One region of the Mesorhizobium sp. B2-1-8 genome, then DNA from elsewhere that is predicted to be linked to it. Evidence: riboswitches for the same ligand, from Rfam matches in the RefSeq annotation. Region 1 holds a riboswitch; each other region holds the start of a gene.
The links. Region 1 has a riboswitch for cobalamin ahead of FJ970_RS01795 (aromatic ring-hydroxylating oxygenase subunit alpha). Riboswitches for the same ligand answer to the same signal wherever they lie in the genome.
Positions count from the first base shown of each region.

Region 2: another riboswitch for cobalamin. It lies ahead of FJ970_RS16735 (CbtB domain-containing protein); the one in region 1 lies ahead of FJ970_RS01795 (aromatic ring-hydroxylating oxygenase subunit alpha).
Region 3: another riboswitch for cobalamin. It lies ahead of FJ970_RS23210 (DUF1636 family protein); the one in region 1 lies ahead of FJ970_RS01795 (aromatic ring-hydroxylating oxygenase subunit alpha).

Region 1 is NZ_CP083952.1:389,201-393,055, reverse strand. Features, by position in the region: gene FJ970_RS01800 (hybrid-cluster NAD(P)-dependent oxidoreductase) at 1-320, opposite strand, end outside; gene FJ970_RS01795 (aromatic ring-hydroxylating oxygenase subunit alpha) at 341-1,588, opposite strand; cobalamin riboswitch at 1,703-1,905, opposite strand; gene FJ970_RS01790 (DUF680 domain-containing protein) at 2,399-2,596, shown strand; gene FJ970_RS01785 (DUF680 domain-containing protein) at 2,668-2,871, shown strand; gene FJ970_RS01780 (DUF680 domain-containing protein) at 2,938-3,177, shown strand; gene FJ970_RS01775 (ABC transporter ATP-binding protein) at 3,257-3,855, opposite strand, start outside.
Region 2 is NZ_CP083952.1:3,421,671-3,425,525, forward strand. Features, by position in the region: gene FJ970_RS16730 (aromatic ring-hydroxylating oxygenase subunit alpha) at 1-1,050, opposite strand, end outside; cobalamin riboswitch at 1,194-1,393, shown strand; gene FJ970_RS16735 (CbtB domain-containing protein) at 1,429-1,608, shown strand; gene FJ970_RS16740 (CbtA family protein) at 1,624-2,430, shown strand; gene cobU (bifunctional adenosylcobinamide kinase/adenosylcobinamide-phosphate guanylyltransferase) at 2,423-2,938, shown strand; gene cobO (cob(I)yrinic acid a,c-diamide adenosyltransferase) at 2,940-3,554, shown strand; gene cbiB (adenosylcobinamide-phosphate synthase CbiB) at 3,551-3,855, opposite strand, start outside.
Region 3 is NZ_CP083952.1:4,721,485-4,725,339, forward strand. Features, by position in the region: gene FJ970_RS23200 (ABC transporter substrate-binding protein) at 1-471, opposite strand, end outside; gene FJ970_RS23205 (ABC transporter ATP-binding protein) at 517-1,305, opposite strand; gene FJ970_RS23210 (DUF1636 family protein) at 1,302-1,715, opposite strand; cobalamin riboswitch at 1,805-2,011, opposite strand; partial or broken gene FJ970_RS23215 (AraC family transcriptional regulator) at 2,207-3,039, shown strand; gene FJ970_RS23220 (helix-turn-helix domain-containing GNAT family N-acetyltransferase) at 3,047-3,855, opposite strand, start outside.

The DNA of each region.
Region 1 (3,855 bases):
GAGCCCGGCGCCAGGTGATCGAACATCCAGCGTGTGCCGACGCTGCCCGCTTGCGCCTTCACCGTCACCGCGATCGAGAACGGCCGCGACGGCGAGGACGACAGCGTGTAGGTGCGCATCAGCGGGCCGTCCGGCGTCGGCAGTTCCAGCGTCACGAACTGGCCTGGCTTGTAGCGGAACCAGGTCTGGTTGTCGGACCGGAAGGTGAAGGTCTTCACGTCCGGCGCCTCGTCGCTGACGCCGGTCACTTCCAGCACCTGCAGCCTGTCGTTCCAGGGCGCCATCTGGTCGAGATGACGATAAAGGCCAAGGTCGGTCATCGCATTCATCCCTCAGCCTCTCATGCGACGCTGCGCAGCGCAGGCCGGCCACCTTCGGCAAGGCGCGGTCCGATGAAGCGGGCATACCAGTCGACGAACTGGATCACACCGCCCTCATGCAGCTCGGAATAGGGGCCGGGCTCGTAAGCGGGCGATAGGATACCGAAGGCGTTCTCTTCGACGATGCGGCGATCCTGGTCGTTGGTTTCGGTCCAGACATGGGTGAGTTCGGCGAGATCGTAGTCGACGCCCTCGACCGCATCCTTGTGTACCAGCCATTTGGTCGTCACCGCCGTCTCCGTGGCGCTGACCGGCAGCACGCGGAAGGTGACGGCATGGTCGATGAGGATATGATTCCAGGTTGTCGGGTAGTGATAGTGCATCAGCGTGCCGATCCGGTCGGCCGAAACGCTGTCGGACAGGTTCTTCTTCACCGCCCGCTTGCCGGTCATCGTGTAGCTCTGGGCATCGCGCAGCAGCGGCGCGCGGGTGGCGCGGTATTGCCCGGCCGGGTCGATGCGGAATTTGCTGGGTAGGCCAGCAGCCTCGCATTTCGCCCAGTGCGCCAGCATCTCCGGATCGCTGTCGGCCCCTTGCACGCCGGTCACGGTCGGTGCTTCCGGGAAGGTCTTGCACAGCTCCGGATGATTGCCCGCACAATGATAGCATTCGCGGTTGTTTTCCCAGACCAGCTTCCAGTTGCCCTTCTCGATGATCGTGCTCTCGAAGGCGATCTTGGCCTCGCTGAGCCGGTGCGGCTTCAGATAGGGCTCGATCATCGCCCGCATCGGCGCGAAGTCGGCGGGCTCCTTGGCCAGGCAGATGAAGACATAGCCGGCGACGCTTTCGCAGGCGACCGGCTTCAGCCCGAACTGGCTCTTGTCGAACCCATCGGCCATCTGGCGGGCGAACAGCAGCCGGCCGTCGAGCTCGTAGGTCCACTGGTGATAGGGACAGACCAGTTTGGCGGCCATGCCCTTGTCGGTGTTGCAGACGCGGCTGCCGCGATGGCGGCAGGAATTATGGAAGGCGTTGATCTTGCCCTGCTGATCGCGCACCAGCACGACCGGATAATCGCCGATCTGCACGGTGATGAAGCTGCCCGGCTTGGGCAACTCGCAATCATGGCCGATGAACAGCCAGTCGCGATACCAGATCAGCTCCATGTCCAGCTTGAAGTAGTCCGGGTCGGTGTAAAAGGGCTGTTCCAGCGAAAAGCCTTGTTTGCGGCTGTTCAAGAGCCTCAGCATGTCGTTGCGCGCGTCCATGTCCTGTCCTCAGTTTCAAGGACTGAACTGGTGGTGATTGAGGAAGGACTGGACGCAGATCGGCAAAAAGCCGGACAAACACCATCCGCCTCTTGACCGCCCACCGCGATCAGTCGAGTTCTGGCCATCTCGGGCTGGTTTCCGGGCTCTGGAGTTGTCCTTGCGGACCATCGCGACACCTTCCCAGGCCTTCGCCCAGTGGTCTCCCGTTGCGACTTGAACTCCACCACCGTTGCGGGGGCAGCGCCGGAATCTGACCGGCTTCCCAATTCTCCGCTCCGTCGTCACGCAGCGGCACCTGAGATGCCTGATCTAATCACGGCAGGCTTTGCGACATCGGCACGAAAGCGACATCGCATCCATGCGGCGCGACACGCACGCTGGATCGCCGTGACAGGGTCGTAGCCGTTGGAATCGACCTCCGTCGCCAGACGCGCCGGCACCGTTTTCGACCCCTTTGCCGCGGGCGAGAAGGTTAACGGTTTCAAAAAGTGACTATTAGCAGAGTCTAAAATCGAACCGAACGGTTCGTTTCTGTTGACGGTGCGTGCAAGAGGGTGTGAACGCCGAGCCTCCGACACAGTTGATGATCGAGGCGTTGGATTTAGATAACCAATTGATATCACGAAGAAAAAGAGCGGATGTGGAAAGCCCTGGTACAATTTCAAGTGGTGGAGTCATGGTCCACGCTGAACAACTTCGTGATTGGAAACGGCCGCGGGGCTCTCCCACATCGGAGCTGTCCGAACGACGCGATTTTAATCCCAAGACACGCCGCTAGACGGACGGGAAAATACTGGAGTACCCAAAATGAAAAAGATTGTTCTCACTGCCGCCGCCCTTCTGGCGATTTCCGGCAGCGCCTTCGCTGGTAGCGACAATTACGGTGCCAATCAGCCCGCATCAGCCGTGGACAGCTCGTACACCGCTTCCACCTCCACCAAGACGTCGGAGCCGGTTGCTCAGGCGCCTGCTCAGGGCAGCGATCGCAACCTCTTCGGTCGCTAACGGCCTATCCGCACGGATGGCGGGCTTGCCCGCCGGTCCGGTGGAATTCAACAAATTCAGGAGTGTCTAAAATGAACAAGATCCTTATTGCCGCCGCCGCCGTTCTGGCTATTTCCGGCAGCGCTTTTGCCAGCGACAACTATGGCTCCAACGGTGCCAACCAGCCTGCTGCCGCGGTGGACAACTCGTACACCGCTTCGGTCGACAAGTCGGCTCCTGCCAACCAGGAGCCCGTCCAGCACGGCGCCGATCGCAACCTGTTCGGCAACAACTAACATCTCGTCAAGCAGGGACGGCGCGCTCAGCCCGTCCCTTGAATTCGAAAATATCGGAGTAAAAAAATGAAAAAGATTGTTCTTACCGCCGCCGCTCTTCTGATTGCCGCTGGCGGCGCCTATGCCGGCAACGACAACGTTGGCGGCACCGACATCAACAAGCAGGCGACCGTCAACGTCGATACGTCGCATACGGGTTCGATCCGCAACAGCGACTCGCCCGTCTACAAGCTGCTCAATTCGTCCGGCGACGTGCAGAAGCCGGCGCATCAGGGTGCTGATCGCAATCTCTTCGGCAACAACTAACCAGCCGTGGTGATATACAAAAGAGAGCGGCGGGTTTGCCCGCCGCTCTCTTTTTGCGTCGTCGAGACAGGTTGTGGTCTCAGGCGGCTTTTGCTTCCGCTTCGTGCAGCGCGAACGACCGTCCATCCGCATCGAAGATATGAAGGTCGCCGGCATTGGCGGTCAGCCGCAACGTCGAGCCGCGCTTGACCTCGACATTGCCCGGCAACTTGGTCACCAGCGGCAGGTCGGCCCGGCCGATGTCGATATAGACCAGCTGGACCTCGCCGAGCTGCTCGAGATAATCGACCGTCCCCTCGAACAGATAGTCGCTACCACTGGCGATCGCGAGATCTTCCGGCCGCACGCCGAAGCTGACCGCCGCTCCCTTTGCCGAGGCAGGCGTCGCGATCGGTACCGTCGCCTTGCGTCCGCCGACATGGCTGATGATGGTTGGGTTGCCCGTCTTGTCGACCGTCGCCGGCAGGATGTTCATGGCCGGCGAGCCGATGAACTGGGCGACGAAGAGGTTGCCGGGGTTCTTGTAGAGCTCCATCGGCGTGCCGACCTGCTCGATGTGGCCGTCCTTGAGCACGACGATGCGGTCGGCCAGCGTCATCGCCTCGACCTGGTCGTGCGTGACGTAGATCATGGTCGTGTTGGGCATGGATTCCTTGAGCTTGGCGATCTCGATGCGCG
Region 2 (3,855 bases), 3.0 Mb from region 1:
CTCGCAGATCGCGGCATCCTCCTCCAGCACCTGTGTGCCGAAGGCGACGATGTTGTCGATGTCGGTCTCGGCGAGCGCCTCGGGCGCGAACAGCCATTCGGCGGTCAATTCGGTCTGCTCCGGGCCGAGCGGCACCAGCCGCACGGTCCTGACATAGTCGACATGGCCGACGATGAACATCGAGGGCAGGCTGGTGACGTAGGTCTGGCCAGCGGTTCGTTCCGCCTGCGTCAAGCCCGGGAAGACCGGCCCGTGCGTCCGCCCGTCACGCGACCATGTTTCAGCCCCGGCGCGCAGGCCGCCGGAAAACTCCGGCGCATCATTGGCGGCATGGCGCGCCCATTCGGGATCGTCGTGCCGGCTCATCAGACCGCGGCCATAGATCGGCACAAGCCGCGACAGGTCCTTGTGAACGCCCGGGCAGTGCAGGCATTCGTTGAAGTTTTCCCAGAAAATCTTCCAGTTGCAGTTCATGACCTTGCGCAGCACATGGCCCGACACCAGCGTGTCCAGCGGCCAGTTGCCGAGGTCGCCGGAGGCCGGGTCGAAGGGTGACTGCGCCGAGCCGGCGGCATCTTCAGCAAGATTGACGAAGACGAAGCCCCGCCACACCGAGAGGGCAACGCGGTAAAGCGGATAATCGGCCTTGTCGAAGCCGTCAGGCAGCGACTTCGATGGCACGCGCACAAGGTCGCCGCGCAGCGAATAGGACCAGGCATGATACGGGCAGGTGATCAGCCGCGCCTTCAGCCGTCCTTCGCTTTCCTGGCAAAGCTGCGAGCCGCGATGCCGGCACGTGTTGTGGAAGGCACGCAACGCGCCGGTCTCGTCGCGCAACACAAGAATTTCCTGCGTACCGACGCGGAAGGTGCGGAATGCCAAAGGCCGGGCAAGGTCGGCCTCGCGGCAGACGAGCAGCCAATTTCTGTACCAGATGGCGTCGAGATCACGCTGATAGTTCTCCTGATCCCAATAGGCCGATGAGGGCAGCGACGGCTCGGTTCGGGTCAGGCCGTTATAGGGCTCGCGCTCGCTGGCATCGGGCTGCATGGCTGGCTTCCTGTGAGGGTTGCCAGCCGACACCCGGCCATGGAGTTTGTCAATCAGGACGGGATGGGAGCGGCTTTGCCGATACGACGCTCCTGCGCTGGCTGCTGTCGGAATTTGGTTTGCCGCGCGCGGCGAATTTCCCTATAGTCATCAGCGTCGTCGGTTCCTTTTTGGAGCCAAGAGGGAATGCGGTGCGGACAGGAATTCCTGTCCAATGCCGTGGCTGCCCCCGCAACTGTGTGCGGTAGTCCTCTCCATATGCCACTGAAGGTTTTCCTTCGGGAAGGTGGGGAAGGGCGCTTATCCGCGAGCCAGGAGACCTGCCGGCGACAGGAAACTGACTTCGATGCCCTCGGGTGGAGGGCGAAAGGACAAGACATGACTACCGCTTCCGTCTCCCTCGGCGCCTCCGTCTCCTCGCAGTCGCGCTTCATGCAGCTCGCGCTCGCGGCGCTGCTCGGCATCTTCGTCGTCGGCTTTGTCGGTTTCTCGCATATCGATGCGGTCCACAATGCCGCCCACGACTATCGCCACTCGATGGCGTTTCCCTGCCACTGACGAGGATCTGACATCATGAATCTGTTTCGCAACGTCGTGTTCGTCGCGGCGATCGCGGGGCTCGTGGCCGGTGTCGTTCTCGCCTGCATCCAGGCCTATGCGACAGTGCCGCTGATCCTCAAGGCGGAGGTCTACGAAAAGGCCGGCGGCCGCCATCACCACGACCATGGCGCGGCACCCGCCGCAACCGATACCAGCGCCGTAAGCACGGTCGCGCCCGCTGGGAATGCGATGAGTTCTGCCGCGCCAGCAGCCGTCGAAGCCAAGACGCCGGCGGAGGAAGACGAAGCCTGGGCGCCGGCCGACGGTTTCGAGCGTTTCGCCTTCAGCGTGGTTGCCAATATCGTCACCGGCATCGGTTTCGCGCTGGTCCTGGTCGCGGTTTCCGAGTTTGCCGGCGGCATCGGCAATTGGCGCCAGGGCGTGTTCTGGGGGCTGGCCGGCTTTGCCGTGTTCACGCTGGCGCCTGGCCTCGGCCTGCAGCCGGAACTGCCGGCAATGCCGGCGGCCGATCTTCTTCCGCGTCAGATCTGGTGGACGGCAACGGCGGCGGCGACCGCCATCGGCCTTGGTCTGATCGTGTTTCGCAGATCGCTGCCGTTGACCATCCTCGCCGTCTTGCTGATCGTCGCCCCGCATGTCGTCGGCGCGCCGCAGCCCGACAGTTTCGAAACACCGATCCCGGAAGGCCTGCACCATCAGTTCGTGGTGGCGGTGACGGTGACCAATCTGGTGTTCTGGCTGGTGCTCGGCGCCGTCGTCGGCGTGGTGCGCAGACGCTTCACCGGCACGGCGACCAGCCTGCGCGACAGCTTTGCCTGATCGCGGCAAGCTGACCTTCATCATCGGTGGCGCGCGCTCCGGCAAGAGCGCGCACGCCGAAACCCTGGTGGCGGCATTGCCCTCGCCATGGGCCTATATCGCCACGGCGCAAGCCTGTGACGACGAGATGCGCGAGCGCATCGCGTTGCACCGCTCGCGGCGCGGCGAAGGGTGGTCGACCATCGATGCGCCACTCGACCTTGCCGAAGCGCTGGAAGCCTTGCCGGATGATCAGCCGGTGCTTGTCGACTGCCTGACGCTGTGGCTGACCAATCACATGTTGGCCGATCACGACGTTGACGCGGCGTGCCGACGGCTGGCGGACGTGCTGTCGCGGCCGCGCGGGCCGTGGTTCGTGGTATCGAACGAGGTCGGGCAAGGCATCGTGCCCGACAATGCGCTGGCGCGGCGTTTTCGCGACGACGCCGGCCGGCTCAACCAGCGGGTCGCCGCGGTCGCCGACACGGTGCTCCTGATGGTGGCGGGGCTACCGCTCAAGGTGAAGTGAAATGACTGACATCGACGACAAGGATGAAGAACGCCATCGCGCCAAGATGGCCAAGCGCAAGGCGGTGCAGGACGCCGAGGTTGCCGGCAAGACTATCGAGAAGGGCTTGCTGATCGTCAACACCGGCCCCGGCAAGGGCAAGACCACGGCCGCCTTCGGACTGGCGCTTAGAATGCTCGGCTACGGCAAGCGCGTCGGTGTCGTGCAGTTCATCAAGGGCAGATGGCACACAGGCGAGAAGGACGCTTTCGCCGCCTTTGGCGACCGGGTCGTCTGGCACGCCATGGGCGAGGGTTTCACCTGGGAGACGCAGGATTTGAAGCGCGACATCGCGGCCGCCGAGGCCGCCTGGGCCAAGGCTCTGGAATTGATCGAAGATCCCTCGATCAGCCTTGTCGTGCTCGACGAATTGAACATCGCGCTACGCTACGAATATCTCGATCTCGACAAGGTGGTTGCGGCGCTGAAGGCCCGTCGCGAGGGCCTGCACGTCGTCGTCACCGGCCGCAACGCCAAGCCGGCGCTGGTCGAGGCGGCGGATCTGGTCACCGAGATGGGTGTGACCAAGCACCATTTCTCGGCGGGCGTGAAGGCGCAGCAGGGGATAGAGTTTTAAAACACCAGAACAGCGATCACAGCGACCAGGCCGAACAAGCCAATCAGCAGGAAATCAGCGACACGATAGAGTTTCAGTGCCCGCCTTATATCGCCGCTGTCGACATCGCGGCGGCCGCCTTCGCCCATGAAGACGTCGTCGACCACAACGCCGCCATAGCTGCGTGGCCCGGCGAGCGCCAGGCCAAGCGCGCCGGCCATCGCTGCTTCCGGCCAGCCGGCATTGGGCGACCGGTGTTTTTTCGCGTCGCGCCGTACCGCCTGCCAGGCGTTGCTGGGGTCGGTGCCCTTAACCAGGAAAG
Region 3 (3,855 bases), 2.0 Mb from region 1:
TTCGACGTCGCCATAGAGCAGGTCCATGGAGGCGGCCGGGCGGCTCTTGTCGAGATGGACGCAGCTTTCGGTCAGCACCAGCGTCTTGATGCCGTGCGGTGCGAGCGTGTCGGGGGTCACCTCGCCGCCGGGCTTCATGCCGTAGTACCAGCCGGCGAAGAAGAAGTCGGGCTCGACGGCGATGAGATTCTCCAGCGTCGGATATTTCGGCGCCAGTTCGGGAATGGAGCCCTGCTCAGCCTTGAATTCGGGGGCGACCTTGTACCATCCGGTGATACCGGTCAGGCCGACGATAGATGGCTGCAGCTTCAGCGCGAAGGCCATCTCGGCCATGTTGAGATCATGGATGACGGCGCGCTTCGGCGGCGCGTCGAAGGTCAGCGGCTTGCCGCAGCTGTCGACGGTGACGGGGAAGGCAAAGGCCGTCGAGGCCAGCAGCGAGACGACGAGGGACAAGGCGAGGCGTTTCACGGACTTTGCTCCTTGGTTGAACGTGTCGGATAAGGATGGATTTGATCAGGACGGCGGTGCGGCGCGGTTCGGAAGGTCGAACACCGTCAGTTCGCGGTCCTCGGTGGGATGGCGCAGGCGAAACACGTCGACGCCGAAAATCTCGCGGATCAGCTGCTGCGTCAGCGCCTCGTGCGGCGGCGCCAGCGCCTGCAGCCGGGCCTCGTTCATCACCGCGACCCGGGTGGCGAAGGGTGCCACCAGGGTCAGATCGTGCAGCACCGCGATCACGGTCATGCCGAAGCCGGCCACCAGTTCGAGCAGTTGCGCGCGGGCGCGCGGATCGAGGTGGTTGGTCGGCTCGTCGAGGAACAGGATTTTGGGCTCCTGCGCGATGGCGCGCGCAAGCTGGGCGCGCTGGCGTTCGCCACCAGACAGCGAGCCGATGGTCCGGCCGAGCAGCGGCAACAGGCCGGCCCGGCGCAGCGCGTCCACGACAATGTCGCGTTCCTCGCCGCGGCGCCTCAGGCCGGCATGCGGGACGCGGCCAAGTTCGACATAGTCGATCACCGCCAGCCGTGGGTCCGGCTGGTCTGTCTGGCCCACGACGGCGATATGCAGGGCTCGCTCGGAGGGGGAAATCCTGTCCAGGCGCCGCCCGCCGAGCTTCACCTCCCCGGAGCTCGGCCTGAGCATGCCGGACAACATGCGCAGCAGCGTGGTCTTGCCGGCGCCGTTGGGGCCAATGATGGCGAGGCGGTCGCCCGATGTCACCGACAGGCTGACGGCATGGACCAGATGCCGGCCATTCGCCATCGCGCCCAGGTCGCGCGCATCGAGAAGCGGCGTTGTCATCGAGTGCCATCCGTCAGCTTGCCGGCTCCCGGGATGCGGGCCAGCGTCTTGCCGGCCAGGCGCGGCGGACGTTGTCCGGAATTGCACCAGCCATCGGGAAGCGAAGCGTAGAGCCTGGCAAACCGCACGAGATCGGCAGCGTCCGCCTGCGCGTCGATCGACCCGAAGAGATAGGCTGCCTTGCCTGGCGCCTGGAAAGCCACTGCCAGGGGACGCGCGCAACCCGCCATGCAAGCCACGCCCTCGACCGTGAAACCATGCGCCACGTCAGGCTGGGCCGCGAGGCGGGAGCACAACTCGGCGCACAAACCTTCGCCCGACCTGACACCGGTCGGCACGTCGCGGCAAAGGGTGCACACGATGATCTGGTGCATGGAGCCGGGGTGAATACGATCGATTGCGCCGTCCAACTTCCCGTCACTTTCAAAACTGGCGACGGAAGGATGTTGGCCGACCGGCCGACAAGACCGATATCCACGTTTCCTCCCGGCACACCCCGTCCGGTCAACTCAGCGATGGCAGGTCTCCTGGCTCACGGGTCTCCGCGCAATCCTGCCTTCCCAGCCTTGCCGGCCAGTGGCGTTCCGGATCTTGCTCGCCGCTTACAGTTGCGGGGGCAGCCGCGGCCTCGACCCCATGGGGTCTCACCGCGTTCCCTTTTCACCCCTCGCCTTTCGGCTCGGGGACCATCACGAGTCGCAGCCTAGGCCGCGCGCGAAGGCGAGGCAAGGCGGTTGCTTCGTTTTGTTATAACAGAACAAACAAGAGAGCAAGCCTGTCGTCGACTTTGCGTCCACCGCCCGACAGCCGTTGCCGCTTTCGATTTTGCGCCAGGCGCAATTTCGATCAAACTGGCCGGGCAACGAGGCGCCAGAGTGAGAACGCCACATGCGAGGAACACATGAACCCGACCGAGAAGGCGCTATGGTTTGTCGAGAGCCACCTGCCGGAGGCCATTACGCTCGACGATGTCGCGGCAAGCAGCGGCGTCTCGCGCTTTCATGTGACGCGCGCCTTCGGCGCGGCCACGGGACGGTCGGTCGTGGGCTATATGCGGGCGCGCCGCTTGAGCGAAGCGGCGCGCAAGCTGGCCGGCGGCGCACGTGACATTCTCCAAGTCGCGCTCGATGTCGGCTACGGCTCGCACGAGGCGTTCACGCGGGCTTTTCGCGATGAGTTCGGCACCACGCCTGAACTGGTGCGCGCGCAAGGCTCGACCCGAAACCTCGACCTCGTGGAGCCTATCCTGATGGACAGTTCACTTCTCACACGCTCGAGCCGCCGCGCTTCGAGACCAGCCGCCCCTTGCTCATCGCCGGGCTTGGCGAACGCTACAGTTGCGAGTCCAGCGCCGGCATCCCAATGCAGTGGCAGCGCTTCGCCCCCTATATCGGCAACATTCCCGGCGAGGCGCCTGGCGTCTTCTACGGCGTCTGCCTCAACGGCGACGACGCCGGCAATTTCGACTATGTCGTCGGCGTCGAGGTGACGGATTTCTCCGACCTGCCCAAGGATTTTTACCGCGTGCGTGTGCCGGCGCAGAAATACGCCGTCTTCACGCATCGTGAGCACATCTCGACCATCCGGCGCACGATCAACACGATCTGGAACAGCTGGCTGCCCGGCTCCGGCCATGAAATCGCCGACGCGCCGGAATTCGAGCGCCACGGGCCCGAATTCGATGGCCGCACCGGTAATGGCGGGCTGGAAATCTGGGTACCGGTCAAGGCATGACGCGCCGCTACAGTTCCAGATCCCAATTCTGTCCGACCAGATCCTTGCCGAAGGAATGGTGAGGCTCTTCCTCGATCAGCTTGAAACTGGCCGCCTGATAGATGTGCCTGGCCGCGGTCAGAATGTCGTTGGTCCATAAGGTCAGCGTCTTGTATCCCCTGGCGCGGGCAAAGCCGATGCATTCCTCGACCAGGCGCTTGCCGATGCCGAGGCCGCGCGCCGAAGGTTCGACATAGAGCAGCCGCAGCTTGGCCACCTGATCCGACTTGCGCACCACGAAGACCGAGCCGACGACGTCGCCTTCCCGTTCGGCGATCCAGCCGCGCTCCCATTTCGGATCGTACGATTTTACGAACGCCGCGAGGATTTCGGCGACCAGCGCCTCGTAGGTTTCATCCCAACCATATTCCTGGGCGTAGAGCATGCCCTGGCGGCGCGTGACCCAGCCGATGTCGCCAACCTGCAGCGGCCGCAGGATGTAAGGCACCTTGGGTTCGGGTCTGTCGCCGAGCAGGCCCTGAACGATGCGCATGGCCTTGACCAGCCGATCCTGGTCGACGGGCGCCAGGCGATCGAGCAGCGCGCGCACCTGGTCGTGCGAGTCCTGGTTGAGCGGCGCGAAGGCTTCCCTGCCCGCCGGCGTCAGCGCGATCGAGGCGCGGCGCGCGTCCGCCTCGGTGGCTTCGCGCTCGACCAGACCGCGCTCCTCGAATTTTTTGAGCAAACGGCTGACATAGCCGGGGTCAAGGCCGAGATCGCGCACCAGGTCGCTGGCGACGAGCCCGTCGCGATGGGCAAGCTCGTAGAGCACCCGCG